DNA from 3 places in the Butyricicoccus sp. OF27-2pH9A genome. Region 1 is predicted to be linked to each of the others. Evidence: predicted binding sites of a transcription regulator. Region 1 holds the regulator's gene; each other region holds the start of a gene.
The links. The regulator LexA, encoded in region 1, represses DNA repair genes until DNA is damaged. The targets are predictions, from matches to a motif close to CNAACANNTGTTNG.
Positions count from the first base shown of each region.

Region 2: the regulator LexA is predicted to act here: its motif matches at 6,789-6,802, upstream of iolE (myo-inosose-2 dehydratase).
Region 3: the regulator LexA is predicted to act here: its motif matches at 6,720-6,733, upstream of iolE (myo-inosose-2 dehydratase).

Region 1 is NZ_JAQEXK010000002.1:3,804-14,484, forward strand. It holds gene glgB (1,4-alpha-glucan branching protein GlgB) at 1-1,076, opposite strand, end outside; gene PG722_RS02120 (RNA polymerase sigma factor) at 2,036-2,590, shown strand; gene PG722_RS02125 (hypothetical protein) at 2,583-3,347, shown strand; gene PG722_RS02130 (DAK2 domain-containing protein) at 3,410-5,059, opposite strand; gene PG722_RS02135 (Asp23/Gls24 family envelope stress response protein) at 5,364-5,714, opposite strand; gene lexA (transcriptional repressor LexA) at 6,009-6,599, shown strand; partial or broken gene recG (ATP-dependent DNA helicase RecG) at 7,509-9,563, shown strand; gene secA (preprotein translocase subunit SecA) at 9,632-10,681, opposite strand, start outside.
Region 2 is NZ_JAQEXK010000001.1:146,323-157,003, forward strand. It holds gene rseP (RIP metalloprotease RseP) at 1-561, opposite strand, end outside; gene PG722_RS00720 (1-deoxy-D-xylulose-5-phosphate reductoisomerase) at 579-1,715, opposite strand; gene PG722_RS00725 (phosphatidate cytidylyltransferase) at 1,834-2,649, opposite strand; gene PG722_RS00730 (isoprenyl transferase) at 2,673-3,611, opposite strand; gene frr (ribosome recycling factor) at 3,720-4,274, opposite strand; gene pyrH (UMP kinase) at 4,274-4,996, opposite strand; gene iolE (myo-inosose-2 dehydratase) at 5,815-6,747, opposite strand; gene PG722_RS00750 (NAD(P)-dependent malic enzyme) at 6,994-8,166, opposite strand; gene PG722_RS00755 (MATE family efflux transporter) at 8,461-9,819, opposite strand; gene PG722_RS00760 (hypothetical protein) at 9,915-10,547, opposite strand; gene PG722_RS00765 (hypothetical protein) at 10,578-10,681, opposite strand, start outside.
Region 3 is NZ_JAQEXK010000009.1:90,142-100,822, forward strand. It holds gene PG722_RS08540 (Rqc2 family fibronectin-binding protein) at 1-1,562, opposite strand, end outside; gene PG722_RS08545 (Nif3-like dinuclear metal center hexameric protein) at 1,575-2,351, opposite strand; gene PG722_RS08550 (tRNA (adenine(22)-N(1))-methyltransferase) at 2,348-3,034, opposite strand; gene PG722_RS08555 (DUF1858 domain-containing protein) at 3,098-3,298, opposite strand; gene PG722_RS08560 (oligosaccharide flippase family protein) at 3,678-5,255, opposite strand; gene PG722_RS08565 (helix-turn-helix transcriptional regulator) at 5,400-6,317, opposite strand; gene iolE (myo-inosose-2 dehydratase) at 6,863-7,762, shown strand; gene PG722_RS08575 (Gfo/Idh/MocA family oxidoreductase) at 7,986-9,002, shown strand; gene PG722_RS08580 (Cof-type HAD-IIB family hydrolase) at 9,138-9,938, opposite strand; gene PG722_RS08585 (YoaK family protein) at 9,942-10,652, opposite strand.

The DNA of each region.
Region 1 (10,681 bases):
TTGTAGTCGAAGCCCAAGCCGCCCTCGTCCACCGGACGGGTGACACCGGGATAGGCAGTCGAGTCCTCAGCGATGAGGAGAGCCGAGGGATGGCGGGCTTTCAGACCGCGGTTCATATTTTTAAGGAAGTCGAGCGTGTCGCCGTTGATGCCGCGCGCGGGATCGCCCTGCCAGTAGATCAGGCGCGAGACCGCATCCATGCGCAGACCGTCAAAATGAAACTCAGTGAGCCAGTAATCGGCTGCAGACTGCAGAAAACAGCGTACTTCCCGTCTGGAATGAATGAAATTGTAGCTGCCCCATTCACTTTCACCGACCGCGCTGTGCGGGTACTCGTACAGGTGCGTGCCGTCGTATTTCGCCAGACCGTAGGAGTCCACGGCAAAGTGTACCGGTACAAAATCCATGATCGCACCGATACCGGCATGATGCAGCTTGTCAATCAGCAGTTTCAGCTGCGCCGGCGTGCCGTAGCGCGAGGTCGGGGCAAAAAATCCGGTGTTCTGGTAGCCCCAGGAGCCGTCAAACGGGTGCTCGGACAGCGGCAGAAACTCCACATGCGTGTAGCCGTTTTCCTGCAGATAGGGAATCAGTCGGCGGGCGATTTCATCGTAGGTGTACCAGCCGTTTGCGTCATCCGGATTGCGCATCCACGAGCCGAGGTGCATCTCGTAGATGCTCAGCGGTGCGTCCGGCGAAGCCGTGCGGTCAGCCATCCACGCCTCGTCTGTGAAGCGGTACTCGTCAAGGTCGGTGATAATCGAGCAGCAGGCAGGCCGCAGCTCCATGGCAAAGCCGTAGGGATCGCAGTGCTCGGTGACAGAGCCGTCCGGGCCGTAGATGCGGTATTTGTAAAACTGGCCTGCGCGGGCGTCCGGCACAGAGACCGACCAGAAGCCGCTGCGGCCGTCCTGTACCAGATCGGTCTCGGTCCAGCCGTTGCACGCGCCGGTCAGCGTAATGCGGCTGGCATTGGGCGCAAAGGTACGGAAAACGACAGCGTTTTGCTCTATGTGAGCGCCAAACCAGCGGTAGGCGTCGAAAATTTCTCCTGTGAAGAATTGGTGCTGATTCATGGAAGCACTTCCTTTCTTTTCCCCTAACGAGGGATGGTCGCTTGCGAAGTGAAAGAACTGCGGCGGTTGCGCCGGGGAAACCAAAAGGGTAGACACCTACGGTTTCTACCCTCTTGGGACTCCCGTTTCCCTTGGGGATAGCACGGCGAAAATTAGTGAACTGAGACTATAGAGAACGGCAGAGGATCTTTTCTACCGTAGGACGCGCTTTGCACGTCCATGTATCCGCATATTCGCAGTGTCGGATAGATTACTGCTACACATGCGGTTAAATCTACGCTGGGTGCGGCACAAGGTGAATTGTCCGTAGGGCAAGAGAAGGTCCCCTGGGGGATAACAGTGCCGCACAATTCGTTAGCGTGTTATGATAGACAGGGCCTGCGGAGATAAATTGTAGCGAATACCTAAATTCGCAGGTGCCTTCCGTTACAACGCGCCAAAGGGTTGCGCGACACGGGTATGTCGCGCCTGCGGAGATTGAACCGCCTGTGTAGCAGCAGAGTATCTGGCACTGCGTATAGGCAGGGGAATGGGAGCACACTGTGCTCCCCTACGGAAGAAAAAATCCTCTGCCGTTCCCCTTTTCGGAGCGGTCTCGTCTCTCCGATTTTCGCCGTGCCCTCTAAGGGAAAGAGGAAGATTCACAAGAAGGAGAAAACCGCAGGTTGTCTCCTTCTTGTGCCCTCGCCGGGCAGGCGAGTTAGGTTCGCTTCGCAAGCGACCACACGATACAGCGGCACAATCCAGATTTTATAAATTAAGTATAGAATACATCCACGTTAAACGCAACCGTCAAAACTGTACAAAGTGTCCGTTAAATAAAAATGAACCGGCCCGCCGCTTCGCGGCTCTTATACTCGGGTGCGTCGAAGGACGCGGATTTCACTGAAAATAAAATGAACCGAATCCAAACTGGCTGCTCTTATATACAGACGCACCCAAGGAAAGGATAGAAAGTTATGAACGATAAAGAGCTTGTCAGCCGCATGCAGCACGGCGATATGCAGGCGTTCGACGAGCTGTACGAGCGCTACAAGGACGATGCATACCGCCTTGCGTGCCTGATCACCGGCAGCAGGACGGACGGCGAGGATCTGGCGCAGGAGGCCTTTGTCACCTGTGCGCAGTCCATCAAATCGCTGCGGGACGGCAGCAAATTCCGGCCGTGGCTGCTCAAAACGCTTTCCCGCGCGGCATGGAAGTACTGCCGCAAAGCCAAACGGGAAACGCCGGTCTCAGAGTTTTTTGACGCAGGCGAGAGTGAAAGCGCACTGTCCGCCGTGCTGCGGACGGATGAGCAGCGCCGCCTGTATGCCGCACTCGACACGCTGGACGAAAAACGCCGCGTGACCGTGGTGCTGTATTACTTCGATGATTGCTCGGTGCGCGAGATCGCGCAGGCGACCGGCGTGACCGAGGGAACGGTGAAATCCCGCCTTTTTTCCGCTCGCCGTCATCTGCGGCAGGCGCTGACCGAAGAACGGAAGCCGAAGGAGGCTGCAAATCATGGATGAAATCAAAATGGAACGTGAAATCAAGGAAATGCTGCATCAGTGTGCAGATGAGCTGCATGCACCGGATTCGATGCAGGCGCGCGTCAAATTCGCACTGAACAATGCACCGGCACGCAAGCGTCATCTGTGGAGCAAACGCTTTGTGGCGGTTGCCGCTGTCGCTGCGATTGCGGTGACCGGCGCATTCGCCGCCGGCGGCATGGGCGGCATTTTCAGTGAGGGCTGGTCTGACCAGCGGCTGGATCTGTCGAGCACGCAGGCGCATCTGGCTGATGCAGGTGTAGCGCTCACGCTGCCGGACAAGATTGGCGAGTATACGTTCAGCTACGGCTTTGATGTGGATACCACCGCACAGAACGACATGGGCGAGACCGAAAAAGTCAGCGAGGTGGACGCGACCTACACGAAGGATGGCGCGGAGCTGAATCTGTCCGCACATAAGAGCTACACCGTGTTCACCGAGGACGAGCAGGACAATCCGGTACCGGCAACGACCACCGAGGTAAACGGCGTTACGCTGACCTACCGCGATGCGCACTACCGCTTCGTACCGCCCGACTACGAGAAGTCCGACGAGGAAAAGCAGCAGGAGAAGAACGGCGAACTCGTTATCAGCTACGGCTCGGACGAGGTGGAGGATAAAATGTTCCAGTCCGTACTCTGGGAGCAGGACGGCGTAACGTACCTCATCAGCGGCTTCGACACCGGTCTGGATGCACAGGCGATGTTCGGCATGGCGGCAGAGTTTATTCAGTAAAACCTAACGAAAAAAGCATCGAGAGAGCTTCTCTCGATGCTTTTTTATGCTTTCCGGACGGTTTACTCTACCGAAATGATGTAGTAGTAAACCGGCTGACCGCCGTCGATGACGTTGATCTCCATCTCCTTATTTTCCTTGTGCAGCAGGTTCTCGACCTCAGCGGCCTGCTCCTCGGTAACGCCTTCGCCGAAGATAATGGTTGCAAACGCGCTGTCGTCGGAGACCATCTCGCGCGCCAGCTTCTTGATGACCGAGGTTTCCTTGCCGTTGGCGCACAGCTTACCCTCGCACAGCGACAGATACTCACCCTGCTTGATCTTCTTGCCGTCAAACTCGCTGTCGCGGGCCGCATACGTCACCTGACCGCTGCGGACGTGCTTTGCCGCGTCCAGCATAGCAAGCGCCAGCTCGCTGTCCTGCTCGGCTTCCGGATCGACTGCCAGCATAGCCGAAATGCCCTGCGGGATGGTCTTGGTCGGCACGACGATCACCTTTTTCTCCTCGGAGAGATGAACCGCCTGCTCGGCAGCCATGATGATGTTCTTGTTGTTCGGCAGCACGAAAACGATCTCTGCCGGAACGGCATCGACAGCGTGCAGAATATCGTCGGTGGACGGGTTCATGGTCTGTCCGCCCTGTACGACAACGTCCGCGCCGAGGTCGGTAAACAGGGTTTTGAGACCCTCACCGGCAGCAACGGCTACAAAGCCAAACTTCTTCTCTGCCGGAACGATCACGCGCTCCTTGGGCGCGTCTGCCGTGCCCTCAATTACCTTGGCGGTGTGCTGCTCGCGCATGTTTTCGATCTTAACGGTCAGCAGCGGACCGAATTTCAGACCCTCCTCGAGCGCCTTGTTTGGCTGGTCGGTGTGAACGTGTACCTTGACGATATCATCATCCTCGACAACAACCAGCGAATCGCCGATCTCGTTCAGGATAGAGCGCAGACGGGCAACATTGCGTGCCTTGTCCTTGCGGGATGCGATGAACTCGGTGCAGTAGGTGAAGGTGATGTCCTCGTCGTTGATCGCAGCGAAGTCTGCGGTGGACTTGGTCGGCTCTGCCGCAACAGCACGTTCCTTGTGGATGCCGCGCAGCGCGTCCAGCATGCCCTCGAAGATGGTGATAAAGCCGAAGCCGCCGGCGTCAACCACGCCTGCCTTTTCGAGCACCGGATTCTGATGAACGGTTTCCTCAAGTGCGGTGTGGCCCTGCTCGATGATCGCTGCCAGAACCTGCTCTGCAGTGAGCGTCGGCTCGGCCTGACACAGCTCGACTGCGTGCTGTGCCGCAACGCGCGATACGGTCAGGATGGTGCCCTCAGCGGGCTTCATAACCGCCTTGTAGGCGGTGTCTACGCCCTCGCGCAGCGCAAGCGCGAGTGTGCGGCCGTCGGCCTCGTCAGTCTCGCGCAGCTTTTTCGCCATGCCGCGGAACAGCAGCGACAGGATAACACCCGAGTTGCCGCGCGCGCCGCGCAGCAGCGCGGAAGCGGTCGCGTCCGCCGCTTTGGCGAGGGTCGGCGCGGCGAGCTTTTCCATCTCAGCCATTGCGGAACCCATCGTCATGGACATATTCGTGCCGGTATCGCCGTCCGGTACCGGGAATACGTTCAGTTCGTTTGCCTGTTCCTTCTTTTCTGCAATGGCGAGTGCGCCCTCGATCACCATGGACCGGTACAGCGCACCGTTGATTTTCTGATCTGCCATTTATCTAACTCTCCTAAAAGTAACCGCGCAGTTGCGCGTAATAAGATTTCGGTTTGCTTGCAAACCGTAACCGCATGACGGGATTTCCTTAGGGCAATCCGAGTCATTGGTTCCGTCCGCAGACGTCCGCGGTTGTACCGCGGTATTCAAACAGCGGCGTTATGCCGCAACAAAACCCGCGACATGAGCGTGGGTTTTGTTACTCCGACTCAGCGCCCTTGGGGCGCGTCGTTCGGGTATCGGAAGTCAGTTTCTACGGAACTGACTTCCGTATATAGGGGACTTGCGAAGTCCCCTATAGGTGTCAGTCCGCCTTGATGCTCTCTACATAGATATCGACGTTCTTTACGTCCACACCGGTCAGGCGCTCAACATGATAGCGTACCTCGCCGATGATAGAGCGGCAGACGGTGGCAATATTCACGCCGTGCTCGACTGCAATGTGTAGGTCGATGTTGACACCGCCGTCCACAGCCTCGGTGACCTTTACGCCGCGCGACTGGTTTTCCAGTCCGAGCAGGTGCGCCAGTCCGTCCGACATGGAGCGGATGGTCATGCCTTTGACACCGAAGCAGGAGGATGCTGCGTAACCGGCAATGCCGGCCAGCACCTCGTTGGTAATGTCGATATATCCGAGATCGGTCTTGATGGTCATATAAAAACCTCCCTGCGAGTTAAGGCAGAATGCGTCTGCCCCGCAATAATCAATACTTTTGCTGTTTATATGATATAACAAAATCATGTAAAATACAAGCAATGCGGTGATGAAACTGCGTTATTTTTCAACACGGCGGCAGAAAAATGGATAAAATAAAGGATAGTGTCGATTAACGCGGAAAATTCGTGCAGGTTAATGCAAACAAATGTTTGCTTATTGCAGCGGATTGCGGTATAATAAGGATAAAATTACGAACGTATGTTCCGACGGAAACAGCGAGGAGTGCCGAAAATGAAGAAGATTTCCGCCAAACAACAGCAGATACTGGATTATATAAGCAGTTATTCCCTTGAACACGGCTATCCGCCTTCGGTGCGTGAGATTGGTGCAGAGATGGGACTGCGGTCGCCGTCCACCGTGCATGCGCACCTGAAAAAGCTGCAGGAGGCTGGTTATCTGGAGCCGAATGAGCATAAATCGCGTGCGCTGACGCCGGTCAGCGGCCCTTCCATGGTGCCGCGCGTGCCGATTCTGGGCCGCGTCACCGCCGGTATGCCGATCCTCGCGGTGGAGGAGCATATCGGCTATGTGCCGTTCGAGCCGGCAGCGGGCGGCGGCGAGTATTACGCGCTGCGTATTCGCGGCGATTCGATGATCGGCGTGGGAATTATGGATGATGATCTGGTCATTATCCGGCAGGATGTGCAGGCGCGCAACGGCGATATTGTGATCGCGCTGCTCGAGGATGAGGCCACCTGCAAGACGCTCAACATTACGCCGGACGGTGTATGGCTCATGCCGGAGAATCCGGCGTATCCGCCGATCAATGGCACCGGGTGCCAGATTTTAGGCGTGGTGAAGGCGGTTTACCGCGAGTATTAAGAGCAGCCTTTTTCAGTACCGGCTGAGCGGGGGGACGCGAACTGCCGCAGGCGTGTTCGCCCCTAACGGGCGGGAGGTTTTTCGCTTGAAATCAAGCGGGGACTTCGCCGCGCCCTGCGGCGGGGACGTGCGCTGACGCCGCGCGGGCGCACAAGAGGGTAGACACCTGCGGTTTCCACCCTCTTGTGAATCACCCCTTTCCCTTGGAGGATCTGGCGAAGATTGCCGACATGTGACCGCTCCGAAAAAAGGGAACGGCAGAGGATTTTTTCTACCGTGTCTTTTGCAACCTGTTCGTAGTGTCAGATACCGTTCTGCTACACATGTGGGTTCATCTCCGTAGGCGCAACATGACCGTGTTGCGCAACTCTTTAACACGTTGTACCGCACGGCACCTACGGATTAGGTGTTTGGTACAATTTATCTTCGCAGAAACTGTCTGTAGCAACGCGCTATCGAATTGTGCGGCACTGTAATGCCGCGCCTGCTGGAAATAGCCGATCTGTGCAGCAGAATGGTATCTGACACTGCGAACAGGTTGAGAAATATACGGAAGAAAAAATCCTCTGTCGTACTCTTATTTTCGAAGCTGTCGCCGGTCTCTGGTCTGCGTCAGGCTATCAAATAAGGGAAAGGTAGGAGTCCAAAGAGGAAGGGAAACCGCAGGTGTCCCTTCCTTTTTGTCCCCGCCGCGGACGCGGCAGTCTCCCGCGCTCCGCAGAGCGCAGCTCCTTCGCTGAGGTTCAGCGAAAAACGCTCCGCCCGTTAGGGCGAACCGCCTGCGCGGTTCGTGCGCCTCGGTCAATTGGTGCAGAAAAAGGGTGCCGCCCAGAATGGGCGAACCGCCTGAGCGGTTCGCGCGTCCCGTAAAGCGGGTGCTTTGTAAATCGAAATTCCAAAAGGAGAGTCCACATGCCATCGGTTGATGACAGCATCCAGTTCGTCAGGGGCATCGGCCCGAAAAAGGCGAAGCTGCTCGAAAAACTGCATATACGCACGCTGCGTGACGCGCTCGAGACCTACCCGCGCGACTATGAGGACCGCACCCACATCACGCCGATTGCGGAAATCGACATGGAGGACAAGTACGCCGTGCGCGCGGTGGTCGGCACCGAACCCAAGGTCAACCGTATCCGCAAGGGCCTGACGTTGGTCAAGTGTATGATTTACGATGAAACCGGCACGCTGAACGTCACCTACTTCAACAATCCGTATGCTGCGGCACAGCTGCGCGTGGGACAGGAGTATGTGTTCTACGGCAAGGTGCAAGGATTCGGGCGCGGCCGCACAATGGTTTCCCCGCAGTCGGAGAAGGTCGCACCGGACGCTGACCACCCGGGACGCATTGTGCCGGTCTATCCGTTGACGGCGGGACTGACCCAGCGCGATCTTGAGCGTGTAACCGCTGCCGCTCTCGACACGCTGACCGGTGAATGGCCGGATCCGCTGCCCGAACTTTTGCGGGCGAAATACCGCCTGCCGGATGCAGTAGATGCGCTTTCTGCCATTCACCGACCGAAAACCAAGGACGATGTGGCGCAGGCGCGCCGACGCATGGTATTCGAGGAGCTGTTTTTGCTCTGCTGCGGCCTGCAGCAGCTGAAGGAGCGTCGAAAGGCGGATTCCGGCATTGTTTTCACCTCAAATGGATTGGATTCGTTCTTTGAAGCCCTGCCGTTTACGCCGACCGGTGCACAGCGGCGTGCGATTATGGAGATTGCGGCAGACTGCGCCTCCGGACGGCCTATGAATCGGCTGGTGCAGGGTGATGTCGGCTCAGGCAAGACAGTGGTAGCGGCCGGATTGTGTGCGCTGGCCGCGCAGAACGGCTGGCAGGCGGCTTTCATGGCGCCGACCGAAATCCTCGCCGCGCAGCACGCGGAAACGCTTGCACCCATGCTGGATGAGCTGGGCATCTCGTGCACGCTGCTCACCGGCTCGATGACTGCCGCGCAGAAACGTGCGGCACTGGCCGCCATTGAGACCGGTGCGGCGCAGGTGGTCGTGGGCACGCACGCGCTCATTCAGCAGGGTGTGCAGTTCCACCGGCTGGGTGCCGTTATCGCGGATGAGCAGCACCGGTTCGGTGTGGCGCAGCGTGCCGCGCTGTCCGCGAAAGGCGGCTCGCCGCATGTGCTCGTCATGTCGGCTACGCCGATTCCGCGCACGCTCGCACTCATTATGTACGGCGATCTGGATGTATCCGTGCTGGACGAGATCCCGCCCGGAAGAAGTCCGGTTGAGACCTACGCCGTGGGCGAAAACATGCGCAAACGTATTACTGCCTTCATCGACAAGCAGGTCGGTCTCGGTGGGCAGGCTTACGTCGTGTGTCCACTCATCGAGGACAGCGAAAATGCAGAAACCAAGCTGAAAAGTGCGGAACAGCATGCAAAAGACCTGCAGAAGCTGCTTCCGCACCGGCGCGTGGCTGTACTGCACGGACGGATGAAAAACGCGGAAAAAGATCAGATTATGCGCAATTTTGCAGCGCAGAAATACGATATTCTGGTTGCAACGACGGTTATCGAGGTCGGTGTGGACGTGCCGAACGCCAATCTAATGGTGGTCGAGGACGCAGACCGGTTCGGTCTGTCGCAGCTGCATCAGCTGCGCGGACGTGTCGGCCGCGGTACACGGCAGTCGTACTGCGTGTTCTTCGGCGCGGATAAGGGACAGGTCGCGCGGGAGCGCCTGCGCATCCTGTGCAAAACCGGCGACGGCTTCGAGGTCGCACGCGCAGACCTCGCGCAGCGCGGTCCGGGTGACTTTTTCGGTCAGCGGCAGCACGGCCTGCCCGCACTGCACGTTGCGGATTTGGCGGCTGACCTTGCGCTCATGCAGAACGCCCGCGAGGAAGCGGAAGCGCTGCTGGCCGCCGACCCAACACTCGCCGGCTATCCCATCCTGCTCGACCGTGTGCAGCGTATGTTCGCCGAACAAAATGATGAAGCGTTCAATTAAATAAAAACAGGAGAGAACCTCGGTTCTCTCCTGTTTCAGTCTGTCAATAAAGTCCGGTTTCTCGACAGTTATTTATACGGGTCGTCCGGCTTGAGGTAGCAGCATTTCTTATACTTCTTGCCGCTGCCGCACGGGCACGGATCATTTGGGCCCGGCTTCTTGCCGGCACGCTTGGGCTCTGCCTTGACAGAACCGTCGGTTGCGCCTGCTGCGCCGGTCTCCTTGGCTACCTGCTCACGCTTGGGTTCCTCACGGGTGCGAACCTGTGCAAGGAAGATCATGCGGACGGTATCCTCGCGGATGGAATCGATCATCGCGTCGAACATATCAAAGCCCTCGCGCTTATACTCGACCACCGGATCGTACTGACCGTATGCACGCAGGCCGATGCCGTTGCGCAGCTCGGTCATAGCGTCGATGTGGTCCATCCACTTGCTGTCTACGTTCTTGAGCAGTACAACGCGCTCCAGCTCACGCATGATGGGCGAGCCAAGGGCCTGCTCCTTAGCGTCATAAACCTTATGCGCCTGATCTGCCAGAATGTTGGTCAGCTGGTCAGCGGTCAGGTCGTCGCACTCCTCGGGCGTGAAGGTGCAGTCCTCCGGACGCAGGAATACGCCGATGAACGGACGGCGCGCCTGTTCAACCATCTCGGTCGAAATCAGGTTATGCTCGCCGATGGCGGCATGAACCGCATGGGCGATGGTCTCGTCGATCATCTTGACGATGTTGTCCTTAACGTCCTTGCCCTCGAGCACCTGCAGACGCTGTGCGTAGATGGTCTGACGCTGGGTGTTCAGCACATCGTCATACTCAAGGACGTGCTTACGAACGCCGAAGTTGCGGGATTCGATCTTCTTCTGAGCATTTTCGATCGCGCCGGACAGAATCTTCTGATCGATCGGCTCATCATCGGCAATGCCGAGGGTGTCCATCATGTTCTGGATACGCTCGGAGCCGAACAGACGCATGAGGTCATCCTCCAGCGAAATGTAGAAGCTGGATTCGCCGGGGTCGCCCTGACGACCGGCACGGCCGCGCAGCTGGTTGTCGATTCGGCGGGATTCATGACGCTCGGTGCCGAGGATATACAGACCGCCTGCCGCACGAACCTTTTC
Region 2 (10,681 bases), on a different contig from region 1:
CGTTGGCAGCGTCATCTTTTCGCCGTTGCGGCGCACGGTAATTTCATGCGTGGTCGAACCGGTGCGCGCAAGCGCGGTATCGAAATCCGTCCGCACGAGGATGTGGTAGCCGTCGATTTTCAGAATTTCGTCGCCTGCCTCCAGACCGCCGTCTGCGGCGGCGGTGCTCGCCGGATTGACCTCGCTGATGGTGGAGACGATATAGCCGCCGTTCGGTCCGTTCGGACGCATGACCGCCAGCACGATGAGGAATCCGACGAGGAAATTCATCAGCGCACCCGCACACACGATGAGCATGCGGCGCGGCAGCTTCGCCTTGCCGAAGGCGTGCTCGTTTTCACTTTCACCGTCCTCGCCCTCCATAACGCACGCGCCGCCGAACGGCAGCAGCTTGAGACAGTACAGCGTGCCGTGGTACTCGTGCTTGAGGAGGGTCGGACCCATGCCGATCCAGAATTCGTTGACCTGCACACCGCCGCGCTTGGCGGTGATGAAATGTCCGAACTCATGCACGATGACCAGCACACCGAAGGCGAGGATTGCCAGAATGATTTGCAGCAAAGCGTAGCTCCTTTCGGTCAGCCGAGCACGATCTCTCGCGCGGCTTTGTCCGCCGCCAGAACGTCGTCCAGCGTGATGTCCTTCTTGTACGGAATGGTATCAAGTGCGTATGCAACGCGCTCTGCGATGTCGGTAAAACCGATCTTGCCGTTCAAAAACAGACCGACTGCGGCCTCATTTGCACCGTTGAGCACAGCGCCGCGGTCGCCCTTGAGGGAGGCGGCGTGCTTGGCGAGGTTCAGCGCCGGAAACGCCTCATAGTCGGGTGCATAGAACGTCAGCTTTGCGACCTCCGCGAGCGACATGCGCGGTACCTTGCACGGCACACGCTGCGGCCACGTCAGCGCCAGCTGAATCGGCAGACGCATATCCGGCAGGCCAAGCTGCGCGATTACCGCTCCGTCCGCAAACTCCACCGCCGAGTGCACGATGCTCTCGCGGTGGACGACAATTTCGATGTCCTCCGGCGGCAGATCATACAGCCACATGGCTTCGATCAGCTCCAGCCCCTTGTTCATCATGGTCGCAGAGTCGATCGTGATTTTTGCACCCATGCTCCAGTTCGGGTGTGCAAGCGCCTGCTCGCGCGTCATGCCGCGCATTTCCTCGAACTTTTTGCCGAAGAACGGACCGCCGGACGCGGTCAGCAGGATTTTGTCGATCGGGTTGCCGTTTGCCGCCTGCACGCACTGGAAGATAGCCGAATGCTCAGAATCCACCGGCAGGATGCGCACGCCGTACTGCTTTGCAGCGCTCATCACCAGACCGCCCGCACACACGAGCGTCTCCTTGTTCGCTAGCGCAATGTCCTTGCCCGCCTTGATGGCCGCCATCGTCGGCAGCAGGCCGACCATGCCGACAACCGCCGTTACCACGATGTCCGCGCCGCTCTCTGCGGCACAGGCGATCAGACCGTCCATGCCGGTCAAAACCTCGATATCGGTGTCTGCCAGCTTGATTTTCAGCTCCTTTGCTGCGTTTTCATCCATCGCGCAGACCATTTTCGGATGCAGGGCACGCGCCTGCTCCTCCAATAAGTTTATGCGCCGGTTGGTCGTCAATGCGACGACTTCGGCGTCGATCGAAGGCAGAATATCGACCGTTTGCGTGCCGATCGAACCCGTTGAACCTAAAATCGCAATCTTCTTCATTATTTTTCTCCTGTTAAACGATTGGGGATAATGGAGAATTGAAAATGGAAAATTGAAAATTATGGTGCCGTGCAAAGCGCGATACCACAATTCCCCATTCTCCATTCTCAATTTTCAATTATCAAATGACTCTAAAGAGCAGCTCCGCGAAAGGCGCTACGAACAACACGCTGTCGAAGCGATCCAGCACTCCTCCGTGGCCCGGGAAAATATGTCCGTAATCCTTAATGCCGGTCTGACGCTTGATGACCGAGAACGACAGGTCGCCGATCTCTCCGAGCACCGCGCCGACTGCGCCGAGCACGACCGCCGACCAGAGCGGCATTTCAAGGCCGAGCGTCTGGTTCATAATCAAAGCCGCGATCAGCACGAGGACGGCACCGCCGACCACGCCGCCGATAGCACCCTCTACCGTCTTTTTCGGGCTGACGACCGGCGCCAGCTTATGCTTGCCGAACAGCATGCCCGAGAACAGAGCGCAGGTATCCGCGCCCCAGGCAGCAAGCAGCGGCAGCAGCACGATGAACGCACCGTGGTGGTAGTTCATCTGGAAAATACGCAGCAGGCTGAGCAGCAGGTACGGCACGACAAGTCCGCCGAAAAACGCCCACGAGACCTGCGAAGCCTTCATGACGTCGTGATATTTCAGTTCGATGGCGAACGAGCCGAACAGGAGCACCAACACCAGGCCCTGCATCACGCTCTCGAGCCGCAGCGGCAGGATGCTGAAATGCCCGACAGCCAGTCCCAGCGAGACGGCCATTGCGAGCAGCAGTTCCAAGTGGTTGCGCACCAGTTTTGTCGAGCCGAGCACCTCATAGGTGGCGAACACGCACAGCGCCGCCACGACAAGCTCCAGCACGATCGGCGGGAACACATACAGCGCCAGCAGCACAAAAACAAAGCCGAATACGCCAAACAATACTCTTGCTTTCATAGTTTTATCACCCTAATTGGATATTAAACGCCGCCAAAACGACGGTTTCTGTTGTTATAATTGTCGATTGCCGCATCCAGATCGGTGGTTTTGAAGTCCGGCCACAGCACATCGGTGAAGTAATACTCCGAGTAGGCGGACTGCCACAGCAGGAAGTTGGACGTGCGGATCTCGCCCGAAGGACGGATGATGAGGTCGGGATCGGGCATGTGCGCGGTATACAGGTTGGCGGTGATGGTATCCTCGGTGATATCCTCGGGTGCCAGTTCGCCGGCTTTCACCTGCTCCGCGATAGCACGGACGGCGTTTTTGATCTCGTCACGGCCGCCGTAATTGATACACAGCGAGGCTGTTGCCGCGTCCGGACCAAGCCGATCGGCAATCGCGTCCACCTCCGCGATCTGCGCGCGGATATCCTCCGGCAGAACGGTCAGGTCGCCCAGCACGCGCACGGCTACGCCGCGCTCGAACATGGTTTCCGCCGCTTCCTTCAGATAGGAGCGGAACAGGTTCATCAGCGCATCCACCTCGTCCTGCGGACGTTTCCAGTTTTCGGTAGAGAATGCATAGACCGTGAAATACTGCACGCCGATGTCCTTGCAGTAGGTGGCAATGGTGCGGAACGTCTCCGCGCCGACCTTGTGACCGGCCTTGCGCGGCAGACCGCGTTTCTTGGCCCAGCGGCCGTTGCCGTCCATGATGACCGCAATATGACGCGGCACCGAACGGTTTTCGGGCGCGTTATCCTTCTTTTTTCGTGTGAACAGACCCAACCTGTTTCCTCCCTGTTTATCCCTCTTGCGGCAGGTTTTCCTGCCAATTTCATGCAAAAGGGCGACGAATCCGCCGCCCCCAATGTCGCTTCGCTCCTCGACCGAAAACACGTTTTCGGTCGATCGGAACGTACCGAGCAAACGCTCGGATACGTCCTGCGAGCACATCTGCGCGCCACTTTGCGGCACACAGCTATGCTCCCTTGTGTAAAAAGCGAGATACATGCTCCCGCTTTTTACGGATTTTCTGCGAAAATCCGATTTCATGCCGCTGCAGGCAGCGGACTTCCCCCTGAATTAAACTTCAGCGAGTTCCTTAGACTTCTTGGAAACCATAGCGTCGATTTCCTTGACGTACTTATCGGTCAGCTTCTGCATCTTGTCCTCGCCGTCGTGCAGCTCGTCCTCGGTGATCTCGCTCTTCTTCTGCGCTGCCTTGAACTTGTCCAGTGCATCACGGCGGATGTTGCGGAGTGCAACCTTGGCCTCCTCACCGGTCTTGGAAACGCCCTTGATGAGCTCCTTGCGGCGCTCCTCGGTCAGCGGCGGGAAGTTCAGACGAATCTGCTTGCCGTCGTTCTGCGGGTTGATGCCGAGGTCGGAGACCTGGATCGCCTTCTCGATGGCCTTGAGCACCGAGCCGTCCCACGGCTGGATGGCCAGCGTGCGCGGGTCGGGAGTAGAAATTGCCGCAACCTGATTCAGCGGGGTCGGTGCACCGTAATACTCAACGGTGATCTTATCGAGAACCGCCGGGTTTGCGCGGCCTGCGCGAACTGCTGCCAGCTCCTTGGAGAGCACGTCCAGCGTTTTCTGCATTTTTGCCTCGTGGGACTTGATCTGTTCCTTCATTATTTTACCTCCTCAACGATCGTGCCGATCTTTTCGCCGTTAACAGCGCGGTGAATATTTTCGGGGTCGGAAAGCGCGAATACCAGAATCGGGATATGGTTATCCATGGACAGCGAGGTTGCCGTGGAATCCATAACGCCGAGACCCTGATTGAGCACGTCCATGTAGCTCAGCTGGTCGTACTTCTTGGCATCCGGGTTGACAGCCGGGTCGGAATCGTACACGCCATCTACGTTCTTTGCCAGCAGGATAACATCCGCGCCAATCTCTGCCGCACGCAGAACCGCTGCAGTGTCGGTCGAGAAGAACGGGCAGCCGGTGCCGCAGCCGAAGATAACGACACGGCCCTTTTCGAGGTGACGGGTCGCGCGGGAACGGATGTACGGCTCAGCGATCTTGTTCATCTCGATAGCGGTCTGTACGCGAACGTCCACGCCGCGCTGCTCCAGAGCATCCTGCAGAGCCAGTGCGTTGATGGTGGTTGCCAGCATGCCCATGTGGTCCGCGCGGGTGCGCTCCATCTTGCCGCCGCCGTCCTTTACGCCGCGCCAGAAGTTGCCGCCGCCGACAACAATGCCGATCTCGCAGCCCTCTTCGTTGCATTTTTTGATCACATCGCATACCGGACCGATGACATCAAAGTTCAGGCCGAAATGCTTATCGCCCGCAAGGGCTTCGCCGCTGATCTTGATCAGTACGCGCTTATATTTCTGTGCTTCCATGCTCCACACTCCTTATTCTATTCCTGTTTACTATTCTACCCTATTTTCGGAGAATTTGCAACGATTTATATAGCGGCAAATGAATAAAAGGCGAAGCGGTTTGCGCCCTCCGGACGGTTGCAGGCTCCCCTGAAAGGGGAGCTGGCGCAGCTTGCTGCGACTGAGGGGTTTCGGCACCGGTTTTTCGGGGCATCCGAACCGCGCAGGCGGTTCACCGCTTCCGGGCGAAGCGTTTTGCCGTAGACTGCGGCGGGGATTGCCGCTACGCGCGGCATAACAGTGCCGCGCAACTCGTTTTTCGGCACAAACCGGCTGCAATCGCAGGATTTGGATAATCTGCACAGGTAAAAATGTTGCGCGGCACGGGTATGCCGCGCCTGCGTAGACTAAACCGTATGTGTAGCAGAAAGGTATCTGACATTGCGTATAGGTAAAGAAATGGGCAGACACATTGGTCTGCCCTACGGAACGGTAACCCGACTGCCGTTCCCCTTTTTCATGCTTACGCAGTCTACCATCTGCACCCAAGCCCTTGCAGGAAAAGGGGTGATTCACAAGAGGGTGGAAAACCGCAGGTTGTCTACCCTCTTGTGCGCCCGCCGCGTGCAGCGGCAACATTCCCGCACGCCGCAGCGTGCGAAATCCTCTGCCGTGGGTACGGCAACCCCCTCCACCGCCGTTCGGCGGTTCCCCTCTCCTTTCAGGGGAGGCTTCCGGTCGGTGCAAACGGTTCTTAACGACATATATCCTTTGGGGAACGCAAAAAACCGAGGGCAACTGCCCTCGGTTTCGTGCTTTATTGCGCGATATGCGAAGAATTACTTCTTCAGAACAACCTCGCCGCCCAGACCGGTGTGTGCAGTGATGTACTCACGGCCCATCTTAGCGTACTCGAACGGATTAGCCTTAGCCGGATCCTGCTCTGCCTCTACCATGATCCAGCCGGTGTAGCCAGCCTTGTCAAGCAGATCGAATACAGCGTCGAACTCTACGCAGCCGTCCGGATCGCCCGGTACGGTGAAAGCGCCTGCGCGAACTGCATCCAGGAAAGACCAGTGCTCAGCGCGAGCCTTCTCAACCAGCGGCATGCGCATGTTCTTCAGATGAACGTGACCAACACGGTCAGCGAACTTCTCGAGCATCTTTACCGGATCCTCGCCAGCGAAGGTGAAGTGACCGGTATCGAAGCACAGGAATACATACTTCGGGTCGGTGTTCTCCATCAGGCGGGTAGTCTCCTCAACGGTCTGGCATACGGTGCCCATGTGATGATGGAAGCAGGTGCGGATGCCGTACTTCTCCATGGACAGCTTGCCCAGCTTGTTCAGGCCGGTGGTGAAGCGATCCCACTCCTCGTCGGTCAGAACGCGCTTCTTGTCGTCCAGAACCGGCGTATCGAGCTGACCCTGAATAGAACCGGACTGCTCGGATACGTTGATAGCGGTAGCGCCAACGTAGGACAGGTAATCCAGCTCCTTGATGAACTCAGCCTCTACCTCTTCGTACGGCTTGTCAACCAGGAAAGAGGAGAACCACTTGGAAGCGATGGTCAGGTTGCGGGCGTCCAGCATGTGCTTGAGGACGGTCTTGTCCTCCGGATACTTATGGCCTACTTCGCAACCGTCGAAACCAGCGAGCTTCATCTCAGAGATGCACTGCTGGAAGGTGTTCTCGTCGCCGAGATCCCACATATCATCATTGGACCAGCCGATCGGGCAGATACCCAGTCTTACTTTCTTCGGATCTAACATAGTTATTCCCTCCATAATCTTCTCTCTGCGTCTGCGCAGAACAAACGCATTTTTGTTATTCTTATTGTACCCTTATGCACTGTAAATGTCAAACGCATTTTTTCACAAAGCCGAGTTGTGCAATCCGCTGTTTTTGTCATTCCGCGAACTTGTGCGTGTGCGTGCACGCACTTTTGCGCAAAAACCGCGCGAGATTGTTCCCGCGCGGTTGATTTTGTCTTATCTGTAACTTTTCGTCTGCTGCGCTCAGATACGGGCCACACCGGAATCGCGGGCAGCCTGTGCAACGGCATCTGCTACCGAACGGATGACCTTCTTGTCGAACGCCATCGGCATGATATACTCCGCATTCAGCTCCTCATCGGAAACGCAGGCCGCGATCGCCTTAGCCGCTGCCAGCTTCATCTCCTCGTTGATGTCGCTTGCGCGAACATCAAGTGCGCCACGGAAAATACCCGGGAACGCAAGCACGTTGTTGATCTGGTTCGGATAGTCCGAACGGCCGGTGCCGACAACGGCAGCGCCGCCCTTCTTTGCGTCCTCCGGCCAGATTTCGGGCACCGGATTTGCCATAGCGAATACCATCGGGTCTTTTGCCATGGTGGAGACCATCTCGGCAGTGAGCACCTGCGGAGCAGACATGCCGAAGAATACGTCCGCACCCTTGACAGCATCGGCCAGCGTGCCTGTCATGTGCTCGCGGTTGGTGACCTTGGCCATCTCCTGCTGTGCCGGATTCAGACGCTCATCGCCCTCGCAGACGATGCCGAAGCGCTCGACCATCGTGATGTGCTTGACGCCGAGGAACATCAGGAACTTGGTAACGGCGATAGCAGCCGCGCCGCAGCCGTTGACGACCATCTTGATCTCATCCACCTTGCGGCCGGTCAGGCGGCAGGCGTTGAGCAGAGCCGCACCGCAGCAGACAGCCGTGCCGTGCTGGTCATCGTGGAATACCGGAATGTCGCAGACCTCCTTGAGTCGGCGCTCGATCTCAAAGCAGCGCGGAGCCGCGATGTCCTCGAGGTTGATGCCGCCGAACGAGCCGGAGATCAGCTGAATGGTGCGTACGATCTCGTCCACATCCTTGGAAGCCACACAGAGCGGGAACGCGTCCACGTCAGCGAACGCCTTGAACAGCGCGCACTTGCCCTCCATGACCGGCATGCCGGCAATCGGACCGATATCGCCCAGACCGAGCACCGCGGTGCCGTCCGTGATGACCGCAACCAGATTGTGGCGGCGCGTATAGGTGTAGCTGAGAGACGGATCGTCCTTAATCTTGAGGCACGGCTCGGCAACACCCGGCGTGTACGCGATCGACAGATCGTCCTTGCTGTTTACCTCACAGCGGGCCACGACCTCAATCTTGCCGCCCCATTTTTCATGTGCCTGCAGTGCGCGTTCCTTAACGTCCATGTTCTGTTCCTCCGTTATCGTTCTTGTTCCGTTCGACGGAAAGAGTTTTCTATCTTACCTTATTATACAGAGTAGAAATGCGTTCGTAAAGGGGTAGTTTGTACAAAGAGCGGGAAGTAATTGAGGATGTAGGATAAAGGACGGAGAATGAACGTAATGATTCATCGTGTTTCTCCGTTTTTCATATTATCATAAAGGTACACCTTGTCGCACCCTACGATTTAGATTTTATGTGTAATGCAATAGCATGAAGAAGGTTAAACTTCTCATGCTCTTCACTCTCAACTCTTCACTCTACTTGCAGCATTGTTTCGCCACCAGCTTCGGCAAGAGGAACATGGCCGCGCAGCCGGAGAACACCGCCGACACGACATCGGACAGCGGCTCAGAAAACATAACGGCCGTTGCCCCGAAAATCGGCGGCAGGACGAACACGCTGACAAGGAAAATGCCCTTGCGGAGCATGGAAAACGTCAGTCCCCATTTGACAAGGCCCATGCCGGTCATGCCGTCCACGAACGGGTACTGGATGGTCAGTCCGAGCACGCCGAGCGAGTAGGTGTGGATCATATACGCCGCCATATCAATATACACCGGGTCTTTGGTGAAGATTTTGACAAAAGCGCCCGAGACCGTCTGCGCGAGCAGGAACATGATGCCGCAGAACACGAGGCACAGCAGCACAATGCACCGAAACGCCTTCATGACGCGTTTTTCGTCGCACGCGCCGTAGTTATAGCCGAGAATGGACTGCGTGCCCGCCGTTATTCCGCCGAGCGGCATGGTGATGATGAGCATGAAGCTCTGCATGATGGCAGCACACGCGATGAGCATATCGCTGTCTGCGCCGCCGTATTTGCGCAGCATGACATTGATGGAGATGAGCAGCACGTTATCGAGCGCGATGATGAGCGCAGGCGACAAGCCGACCTGCACGATACGGCGCATCCAGCCAAAATTGACCGGCTGACGGGTAATGCGGACAGCAGCTCTGCCGCTGAACAGGAACCGCAGAATGTACACCGTCGAGCACGCCTGCGACAGCACGGTTGCAAGAGCGGCTCCGCGCACGCCCATGTGCAGCGCAAAAATGAACACTGGGTCAAGTGCGATATTTACGGCCGCTCCGAGCATAACCGACCGCATTGCGGTACCGGAAAATCCCTGACTCATTGTAATTTGATTGAGTCCGTAGCTCAGTAATGCGAACACCGTGCCGGAAACATAGGTCGTAAAGTACGCCTGCGCGTAGTCCCACAGGAGCTCGCTGCAGCCGAAGGTGAACAGGATCTGCCGCTTGAAAATAAGCAGCGGCACGGTCGCCAGCACGCTCAGCGCCAGCAAAAGGTAGAAGCTGTTCGTGATGATCTGACGGGCGCCGTCCATGTCGCGCCGCCCCATGCGGATGCTCATCAGCGGTCCGCCGCCGAAGCCGATGAGCGCACCGATGGCGGTTATCATGGTCACCACAGGCGCGCACACGCCGACACCGGCCAGCGCCGCATCGCCCGCGCCCGCGATGTGGCCGACATACATGCGATCGACCACGCTGTATAGAATATTGACAAACTGTGCCAGCATGGCCGGTATGGCAAGCTGCAGAACCAGCTTGCCGACCGGTGCGGTGCCCAGTGGGCTGTCTGTTTGGGACATGGTTCTCTCCCCTTTCTGCTCCCTCTATTATAGTGAAATTCGCAGTTGGCGTAAAGAGAAAAATGCCCTGACGAGAGGTCAGGGCATTGCATGTTTTATTTAGGAATGCTGTCGTCATATACGAATGTTGCCGTAATGGCATCCGCATAGATGCAGTTTTTCAATTCTTCGCTGCTATCTGGTTCGATAAACGCATTGATATCTACCGTGTGCGTTGCTCCATCCGTGTTAAACACACGCACAACAAGCGGTATCTCTACATCGACTGCTAAATCGTCGATTGGCTTCTTCTGTCCCGCGACAGCCACTGTCAGGTTGTCCGTTGGCAGTTTGCTCAGCTCGGACGAATCTCCATACTGGGTCGAAGCGCCGCCACTCGGGAACGTCATCTCAATATCATACGCCGCATTGATTGTATCGGCATCATGCCGGAAAATGATTTTGCCGGTGCCGCTATTCAGACCCATACCATACGCACCGATAGGTTTGTCCATGTTCTGCCACGCATTGCCATCCCATGTGTAGCTGTTGAATGTTATTCCGTTGGCTTCTGTGTTGTTGCCGGAAAAATGATACTCTACAACCGCACCCGATTGTTTCTCTGTCGTAGCCTGCTCCACCGGCGTGATGGAAATCGTATTATCCGCCGGCTGTGTCTCTGCCTGCCCGCACCCGCTCAAAATCCCCACAAGAGCCAGTGCCAGTCCTGCTGCGTATCGTTTTTTCATGTGATAACCTCCTTTTATCAAGTTTTGTCTTTACTTCTGAATAAAAATGACAGTGTACACTTCCGCGTAAACGCCTTCCTGTACAGCTTTGCTGTTTTCCGGGTCATTGAACGCCGCAACCGTCACCGGACGCA
Region 3 (10,681 bases), on a different contig from region 1:
CCGTCCGTCACGAGGATAACGTGCGAGCCGTGAATCTTCTGCGTGTGGAACCAGATATCGCTCTTGAACGCGGTTTTGAGTGTCAAAAGATCGTTTTGCAGATTGTTTTTTCCCGCAAACACGTCAAATCCGTCGCTCGTGCGATAATGGAACGGCTTGGCCTGCACCGGCTTGCCGCGCAGCTTCTTGTTGCGCGTCTGCTTGGCAGAGAGCACACCGGACTGCGTGAGCTCCTCGCGCAGCTGTGCAAGATCACGCTCGTTTTCGGCTTCGCTGAGAGCAGCGAGGACACTTTCCAGATAATCCAGCTCAGCTGTGCCCTGTTCGATCTGCTGTGTGAGCACTTCCTCGGCGGTCTTGGCCTTGTTGTACAGCTTGAAATACTTCTGTGCGTTCTGCTGCGGCGTCAGGCGAACATCCAGCGTGATCTCGACCTCCGGACAGTTTTCTGCGTAGTAATCGACCACTTTCGCCTTGTTCATACCCTTTTCCAGCTGATACAGGTTCGCGGTGATGAGCTCACCGGTGCGCTTGTACTGCTCACGGTTGTGTGTAGCCGCGAGTTCCTTTTTCTGCGCCGCCAGCTTGCGGGCCACACGGTCACGCGCGTTTGTGACAGTCTTGTGCAAATCACCGGTGCGGCGCTGCATCCGCTCAACCTTGCCCTTTTTCTCAAAGAAGGCTGCAAGCAGCGCACTGAAGCTGTCTGCCTGCGTGACATTCATCAGACCCTCATACTGCGTCACCGGCAGAAAGGTGAAGTCGAACACCGCACCGTCCTCGACCTTGGTCAGCAGGAAAGGCTTGGCTCGGTCATCCTCGACATACGACATGAAATCGTCGTACACCTTGCCGAGCTGCTGACGGTTCTCGTCCGTCATGCGTGCGATCGGCTTGGCTGCGTCACCGGTAGCGCGGAAGGACAGCTCGCGGCAGAGCAGCGGCGAAAAACCCAGAAGCTGACTGAGCAGCCAACGGTCGAGCGTCTGCCCTTCCTCGGCCTGCGATACGGCGGCGGCAAGTCCCGTGCCGGAAACCGTGAATGGGTCGTGCTTGTCCTGTGCGGGCGGCATACGGTAAAACAGACCGGGCAAAACCTGTCGCTTGCCGGACAGGTCGCCGTCTACACGGCGCAGAGCGTCAATAATGCGGTTATCTTCGCCGCACAGAATGACGTTAGAGTGCTTGCCCATCAGCTCGCAGATGAGGTGCTTTTTGCAGGGCACACCCATTTCATCCGTCGTATCCAGTTCGATGGTGAGCATACGCTCGACCGCCGGCTGGCTCACTGCCGCAATCTTTGCGCCCTGCACATGCTTGCGCAGCAGCATGCAGAACATCGGCGGCGCCGCCGGATTCTCTCGAGCCGCGTCAATGAAATGCACGCGCGGCGAGCCTGCCGCGATCGACAGCAGCAGTCGGCGCGGACCGCCCTGACCGCCGCGTGTCTGCAGCACGATTTCATCGCGGTCCGGCTGATAGACCTTCTCTACACGACAGCCTGCCAGTACGTTATTGAGTTCATTTGTCACTGCCCGCAGGCAGATCGCATCTAATGGCATATCAATTCTTCCTTAAACAAATTGGATACAGTCCGCGTGCCGCTCGGAAACCTCGGTAAGCACCTGCGGGAATGCGGCTGTGATTTTATCGGCGAACACGGCCGCAACCGGATTTTCGGTCGGGAAGTGTCCCGCATCCACCAGAGACAGACCGATGGCCTGCGCACGCTGCATGAGATCGTAGCTGCAGTCGCCGATGACGAACGCCTGTGCGCCGCCTGCGACTGCATAGTCCATCAGCTTGCCGCAGGCACCGCCGCCGACCGCTACGCGCGTGATCGGCTTGCCGCCGTCACAGAAGCGCACACCGCCCGCACGCAGGCATTCCTTGACATAGAGTGCAAATTCGCGCGGCTGCATTTCGCGCGGCAGATCGCCCACACGACCGAGCATGCCGTTCTCGCCTGCCTCCATGCTCACCACGTTGGTGAGGAACAGCGCGGACGCGAGTGCGTCATTGACACCGCCCTCCGCACAGTCTGCGTTGGTATGCATGCAGATAATAGAAATATCGTGCTTGATCGCGTAACGCAGCACTCGACCGGTCGTATCGTCCGATGTCACGCGGCTGACTGAGGTGAAGATCGCCGGATGGTGTGCGACAACAAGCTGCGCACCGCGCTCAGCCGCTTCCTGCACAACCGTTTCTGTCACATCGAGCGCACAAAGCACGCTCGTGACCTCCTGCGCACGATCACCGCACAGCAGGCCGACATTGTCCCAGCTTTCCGCCAGCTCGTAAGGAGCAAGGCCCTCCATAAATGTCAAAATATCCTGAACTGTCGTCATTTCAGTTCCTCCCTTGCAGATTGGATGCACTGCACCAGCGCACGCTGGTACGCGAGACGCTTGTTCTCCGATGCGCCCTGTTCCATGCCGTCCAGTGCCTTTTTCTCCCGCAGGTAGAGCTGCTCAAGATAATCGGCAGCCCCCTCTGCACGCAGCAAGGCCGGAGAAACCGCACATTCGCTCAGCGGTATTTCCCGCTTCGGTGCACCGCCGCGTACGCTGAGAACGACGTAACGCCGTCTGTCCTCGCGACACAGCGTTTCACGCTCGATGGCGTAGCCGTGCGCGTACAGCCACCGGCGCAGCTCGGCAATCATGGTCATCGGCTGGAGCAGCAGCAGATGGTCACCTTGGGCGGTCCACGGTGCAGCAGTCAAAATCTCTGCGATGGTCTGGCCGCCCATGCCTGCGATTGTTACGGTGTCGCATTCCTCCGCCCGTACGGCCTCCAGGCCCGGCGCAAGCCGCAGGGACAGGGATACGTTATGCTCTTTCGCATTGCGCTCCGCATGTGCCAGCGGTCCTGAACGGATATCCGAGCCGATAGCCGATGCAATATGCCCATCCAGCAGCAGTGAGATCGGCAGCTTGCCGTGATCCGTTCCGATATCCGCCAATCGAGCATTCTGCGGCACCAGAGCCGCCATACAGGCCAGCCGCGGTGTTAAAATCATACTTTCCATGTAAAACTCCAAAAAAACAGAGCCGGCAAACAATGCCAGCTCTAATTTTCTTACTCACTCGACTTATTCGCCCAGAAAAGCGTTGAGCTTGGCAACCAGTTCATCTGCATTGGTGCCGTGTACCATGCAGGCCTCCTCGATGCTCTCGCCCTGAGATGCCGGGCAGCCGAGGCAGTGCATGCCGATTTCCATAAAGAAACGAGCGGTCTCGATGTTCATATTCAGAACCTCACCAATGGTGGACTTCTTCGTAATAGCAGCCATGATAGTAGCCTCCTGTTGCTTTTTGTTTGTTTATAGTATACCGCAAAAATCCGTACTATTCAAGTAGTAAATAGTATTCCCTGTGAAATCGGCCGGAAAACTGCGTAAAACAGACAAATCATGTATTCACCGAGAAGTTCCCGCTGTGCGAATCATCTCCGGCTGCTGCAGAACTGCTTCATCCGGATTTCCGAGCAATGACTGCAGGAAGCTCCGGAGCACGCAAATCCGATGATACTCATACAAAAACAGAGCGTTTCACTGCTGTGAAGCGCTCTGTTTTCATTTTTTATTCCTGCAGCAGAAAAGCCGGCGCCTGCACAGCGGCAACCCGTTACCCTTTCTCCAATCTTCACGCTGATAGCACTTCTCTATTTTCCTACCACAGGAATACCGGAAGGACTGCCGGATTTTCCACGCGATGTGCCAGATACCGCCCGAGACGGATGCCGAGCAGCCTCAGCACGAGCAAATACAGTATGATAGCCGACACGAGTGCTGCCGTGAGGGCGGTCACGGTGTTATCAAACCGGCAGGCGAACGTCTGCGCGAAAAAGCGAGTCCACAGAAAAACCGCAGCGCTGCAGAGCAGCGGCACGCCGAACCGCCGGAAGGGTTTCAGGCGGAACGCTGTCCGTCGGTGCAGGATGGCAAGGTTGACCGCAGCGGCGCTCGCTCCGGTCAAAAACATGGCAAGCAGGTAGCCGTAAATGCCGAGCGTTGGCCTTGCGCACCAGCGGTACAGCAACGCAAGCTGGCACAGCTCCGCAGAGATGGCGGTTGCCACGTTCCACCTTTGCAGGCCGAGCGCATTGAGCAGGCTGCCGGTCGCCATCTGGTAGTAGGCCGCCACGGCTGCCGCGCCGAGCAGCGCGGCGTAGCCGCCGGTGAGTGGCTGGCGGAAAAACATCTCGCTCAGCTGCGGTGCCAGCGGCACGAGAACAGCAGTTGCCGGCATGCCGATGAGACCTACAGTCGTAACGGCACGGCCGGTCAAAACACGCACGCGTGCCTGCTCACCGACCGCCTGCGCTGCCGTAACGGCAGGCAGCAGCGCTGTGCAGACCGAGCTGACGAACGCGACCGGAAACAGCAGCAGCGGCATGGCCATGCCCGAGATCACGCCGAGCGCGGACAGCGCCTGCTCATAGTCCAGACCGGCCGCCATCAGGCGCTGCGGCAGCAGGACGGCGCCTGCCGAGCCGAGCATATTGCCGATCAGCGCCGAGGCGGATAATGGCGCGGCAATGCCGAAAAACTGACCGTAAAGTTCCTTATCCGGCCTTGTAAAGCGAATATGCCGCATATTTCGTCGGAACAGCCGCGTGAGGAAAAGTGCGCTGAACACTTCGCTGCACACCATGCCCGCAAAGATGAGCATGGCGATTCTGCCATAGTCACCGCTGCCATATTCGTACAGCAGAAAGCTGACCGCGAATATGCGGATAAGCTGCTCACCGACCTCGGAGCAGGCCGTGTACTGCACCCTTTCCAGTCCGATAAACAGCGATTTAAAAATATTTTCCACGCCGGTGAGTGCGAGACACAGCAGCATGTACGGAAACGCGCGCGCACAGCGTCCGTCACCGAGCAGGTTTGCCGCGATGCCATCGCCGCACAGCAGAACCACCGCTGTGCAGGCCGCACTCAGCGCAAAAAAGGCGCGGAACGCCAGCCGCAAAACCGCGCCTAACCGGTTGCTCTCCCCTCTTGCTTCGCACGCCGCGCTCAGCCGCGAACACGCCGTTGTCACGCCGGACAGACAGCCTGCATTCAATACTAAATACACCGAATTGACCAACCGATACACGCCCAGACCTTCCGCACCCGCAAAGCGGCTGAGCACCACGCGATAGACAAATCCGAGCACCTGCAGCAGCACATTTCCGCACGCGAGCACGCCTGCTGCGTATAAAATCGTTCCTTTTCTGACCCGCACAGCATGACCCCATTTCACGAAATTCTATGCGGATTTTGGATGGAATATGCGTACAAAAACTCCCGCAGCAAACCGCCCGTTCTGTACACGAGAATGCTTTTTTCCGCAGTTTTCCTCATTAAAAAATCCCTGCACAGAATTCTCACTCTGTACAGGGATTTTTTACTTGCGTTTGCGCTTAGGCTTCTCCTCGATGCCGGTGGACACAATATAATTCTGCCGGAACTTATTCGGCGGCATGCCGACGTTTTTGGTAAACTGCAGATTGAAATAACTCTGCGTGTCATATCCCACCATCTCTGCGATACGCGTGATGGACAGGTCGGTCGTGATCAGCAGCGTCTGTGCTTCACCGATGCGGCGGCGCAGCAGATACTGCACGGGCGAATACCCGCTCATCTGCTTGAAAACATGCGATAAGTAATACGGACTGATGTGCAGCGCCTCACCCATGCTCTGCAGCGTGATCGGCTCCATATAATGCTTGTCAATATATTCCTTAATCCGTCTGCCGAGAATGTGCGGCTCCTCCAGCGGCTTTTCCGACTCCGCGTGAGAACCGGCGGTGACCGTCAGCACCGACATCAGCAGCGCGTGCATCAGCGAACTGCAGAACAACTCAGCATTCGGCTCGCCCGCCGACAGGGTGCGGAACATCATTTCAAACAGGCAGTGCAGATCAGCGAAATACTTGCCGGTCGGGAATACATAGCCCGCATCATCCGGAATGAGTGCGTTTTCGCGCAGACCGGGCATATGCAGCCCGCCGACGGCAATGCAGTAGCTGCCGACTTCCATATTCGGACCGGAAACCTCGTCGTGCACCACGCCTGCGTTGTATACGAGCAGATCACCCGGCTTGATGATGACTTTTTTATCGTGAATCAGGTATTCGCTTGAACCGCTGCAAATAAGAATCAGCTCGACAAAATCCTCATGCGCATGCATGACACGCGGATGCGCACTGGCATCCGGTCGGATTTCACTGACGTAAAGCAGCTTCGGCTGATTCTCCCCCTCAAAAATTGATTTAACTTCCTTCTCTACAAAGCACTGTACGTTCAGGCTTGCCTTCGGCATAGTTTTTTGCAGCTCCTCTCTTTCTCTGACGGTGATTTTACTCTTATAAAAGTATAGCACACGGGTCCGTTGTGCGCTAGCACATATTTGCTTTTGCAGACCGCCGTATATCGTGCTTTTTTGCGGTCGGGCTGAGAATAATTATAAATTCTTGCTATTTGCAGATTCTTGTTTTTTGTTCTCGCTTATTTATAGTATAGCATATCCGACCGAGAATCTTCCGTATGTTTCTCTGCGGTTTTTCAGCTTTCGCAAACCTGCCGATTCGCCGGTCTCCGACCGGCAAAAAGCAGGATTTATAAAAACAAGCGCACAGCCTCAAACCCGCTCCGAAAAAATACTGTGCATTTTTACCGCCGCTTTTACCTCTAATATATTATATATATGGGATTTTCGGGTGTCCGAAAAAAAGTTTCCGTTTTTTGAATCAAGCCAAGAATCTAAAAGAAACCGTTCGCCATATCTGCTAAACTATAAGCACAAAGAGAAGAAAGAATCTCACAGCTCAGTTGTGAGATACAACAAGAATGAAAGGACGAAGCATTATGTTAGATCCCAAAAAGGTTAAAATCGGTATCGCGCCTATTGCATGGACCGAGGACGACATGCCGGAGATGGGTGCTGAAAACAGCTTCCTGCAGACGATCAGTGAAATCGCTCTGACCGGTTATGTTGGCACCGAGATCGGCTGCCAGTTCCCGCGTGATCCGGCGATTCTGAATAAGGAGTTTGGCCGCCGCGGTATTTCCGCCATCACCGGCTGGATCAGCACCTACTTAAATGAACTGCCGATGTGGCAGAACGAGCGTGCGTTCGTTGACCACATGAACTTCCTGAAGTCGATCGGCGCTACGATTATCAACACGTCCGATCAGTCGTTCTCCATTCAGCATCAGTGGAACACTCCGCTTTCCAACAAGAAGGTGCTGAACGACGATGAGTGGGAGGTACTGACCAAGGGTCTGGATCACCTCGGCAAGATCGCTTATGACAGCGGCATGAAGATCGTGTACCATCATCACATGACGACTACCGTGCAGAAGACCGACGAAATCGACCGTATGCTCGCTATGACCGACCCGAAGTACGTCAGCATGATTTACGATACCGGTCATCTCACCTTCTCCGGCGAGGACCCGATCGAAATTCTCAAGAAGCACCACGACCGCATCGGTCATGTCCATCTCAAAAATGTCCGCAAGCCTGCAATGGATAAGTGCTACGCCGAGAACAAGAGCTTCCTCCGTTCGATTCCGGAAGGCGTGTTCACCGTTCCCGGCGACCCGGAAGGCTGCGTAGACTTCCCGACCGTATTCAAGCTGCTCGACGAGTACAACTACGAGGGCTGGCTGGTCGTAGAGGCTGAGCAGGATCCGGCTATCGCAAATCCGCTCGAGTACGCCCGCATGGCCCGCGCCTACGTCAAGGAGCACACCGGACTGTAAGTTAACCCATTATTTTCAAGGCAATACCGCATAATTGGACAAGAGCGATTTGCGAGTAAATTTTGCGTACTGACGAGGCGCGGTTTTGCGGTAATACTTGACGTATTACCGTGAAATCGCAACAAAGTCAGGGCACAAAATTTCCGCAAAGCGCCGCAGCTTTAATTGTGCGGTGTTGCCTTAATAAAAAGAGTAAGAAAAGATCACAAAGGAGGGTATTACTATGAAAAAGTTGAAGATTGGTATCATCGGTGTAGGCCGTCTGGGTTATGAGCACGCCTGCAACATTGCAAACCGCGTTCCGGGTTCGGAGCTGGTAGCTATCGCAGACGCAAACTTCGACCGCGCAAAGCAGGTCGCTGAAGAACTGGGCGTAACCGCCGTTTACAACGACCCGAAGGATCTGTGCGCTGACCCGAACGTTGAGGCCGTTGCCATCATCACCAACACCGCTTCTCACGTTGAGATGATCAAGATTGCGATGGACGCAGGCAAGCACGTTTTCTGCGAAAAGCCGCTGGCTGACACGGTTGAAAAGTGCAAGGAGGCCGAGGCCATCATCGCCGCTCACCCGGAGCTGACCTTTATGCTGGGCTTCATGCGCCGCTATGACCACTCCTATCAGGTAGCCAAGAAGAAGATGGAGAACGGCGACATCGGTGATGTTATTCTGGTTCGCTGCTACTCGCAGGACCCGATCTCCATCATTGAGGGCACCCTGGAGTACGCTCCGCGCTCCGGCGGTCAGTTCATCGATATGTCCATTCACGACTTCGACCTGATTCGCTGGCTGACCGGCTCCGAGGTCAAGGAGCTGTGGGCAACCGGCGGCTGCTACGAGTTCAAGCAGTACAAGGACTGGGACGACGGCGATAACGTTTCCGGCCTGATGAAGATGGAAAACGATGCTATGGCATTCTTCTTTGCCGGTCGTGCAGCAGCTCACGGCTCTCATGTTGAGACCGAAATCGTTGGTACCCGCGGCACGCTGCGTATCGCTTCCGTTCCGACCGACTCTCTCGTAGAGGTTATGAGCCAGCACGGCGTATGCCGCGAGTGCTATCAGGACTTCATCACCCGTTGGCACGATGCATACATCACTGAGATTGAGGAATTCTGCGACTGCGTAGCAACCGGCCGCAAGGCAACTCCGGGCGTTATCGACGGCACCCAGTCCACCAAGATCGCCTTCCGCTGCAAGGAGTCCTTCCTGACCGACAAGAAGCTGACCCTCGAATAATCGTTCTCGAAACCGCATTCTTATTCCACATTCAATTTATTCTCTCTTATTTATATTCAAGTCTCCAAACAGAATACAAATACAGCCTAATTCAAAAAGAAACCCGAGAATCCTTCGATTCCCGGGTTTCGCTGTTTATTCCACCGCCAGCACGCTGCGGATCGTGCGGCACACGCCGTCCTCATCATTGGACGGACAAACATGCTTTGCGACCTTCTTGAGCCGCTCATGTGCATTCGCCATCGCGTAGGACTCGCCCACCGAGCGCAGAAGCTCCACATCATTCAGATAATCGCCGAACGCCATGCACTGCGCGGGTGTGATGTGCAGATTATCGCACATAACGCCCACGGCCACGCCCTTGCTCAGCCCCAGGCGCATCAAATCCACCCAGTCCGCGCCGGAGAGTGCTACCTGCAGCTTATCGTCGAACATCTGCCGATAGTACGGCAGCACGTTGGTTTCCGCTGCATTTTTGCAGAAAAGTGCCGCCTTGCACACCGGCTCCTGCTGCACGGCTTCAAGCAGATCAGGCACCTTTTTGCGACGTGCGTAGTACATCGCCATGTTCTCCACGAACACCGGATCGTCGTCCTCGTAGGCCGCGCCGTCCCGCATGGACGCGATTGCGTGCACATTCGGCAGACCGCGCGCCAGCTCCACAGCCGCGCACACCAGCTGCTGCGGCATGGCCTCGAACGACACGATTTTGCGTCCGTCGCACACCATGCCGCCGTTTTCGCTGATGTACATCAGCTCGTCCGCGATCTCGCCGAACTGCTCGTACAGGTTGTAATACTGCCGTCCGGATGCAGGCGCGAAGCGTACGCCTATCTTTTTCAGCGTGCGCACCAGCGGAAAAAAGCCCTTGGGCAGCTGCTTACGGCTGGACAGCAGCGTGCCGTCCATATCTGCGGCGATCAGTTTGATCGACATGGTTTACCGTTCCTTTCCGGCGGTCTCCTCCGCCTCGAGCGTATGTTCTTCCTCGACAAACATGACTGCAAAGACCAGACTCAGCGGGATACAGGTCAGCAGCAGCGCTTTTTCGCCAATTCTCGCGGTTGTCAGTGCGCCAATCGCACCGCCGAGGATAAAAAACAGGATGATTGAGTAATAGTTGCGCGTTTTGCGGATCGCATTCCGGTCGCCGGTCTGTGCCCAGATTACAAGCTGCTCGGTGCCCGAACGCAGGTTGCCTGTACACATCGTGGTTGCAAATGCGCTGCCGCGCACCTTGCGGAACGACTCGACCTGCATCGCGCAGATGAACGAGATCATGATGTTGACCGTGGTATTCAGCGTCTGCGGCAGGAATGCCGCTGCAATCAGCAGCACGATCTCGACCAGCACGACAATCTGTCTCCAGTGGATGTTGATGTCGCTCTGGCGTTTTTTGTACCGCCGCTTGACAATCTCCGCCGCCACAACGCCCAGTGCGAACGCCAGAATCGGCAGGAAATATTCGGCTGCCCGCAGCCAGTTGCCCTCGGCAATATTCGCGCCGAACAGGACAATATTGCCGGTCTGCGCGTTAGCAAACACCTTGCCGCGGCAGAGATAGGTATATGCGTCAAAAAAACCGCCGGCCATAGCCAGCAGTGCACCCAGCAGCAGCGATTCCGACATCTGCCCGTGCGCTCGTTTCATGGAAATTCCCCCATTTCATTTCGGCAGAG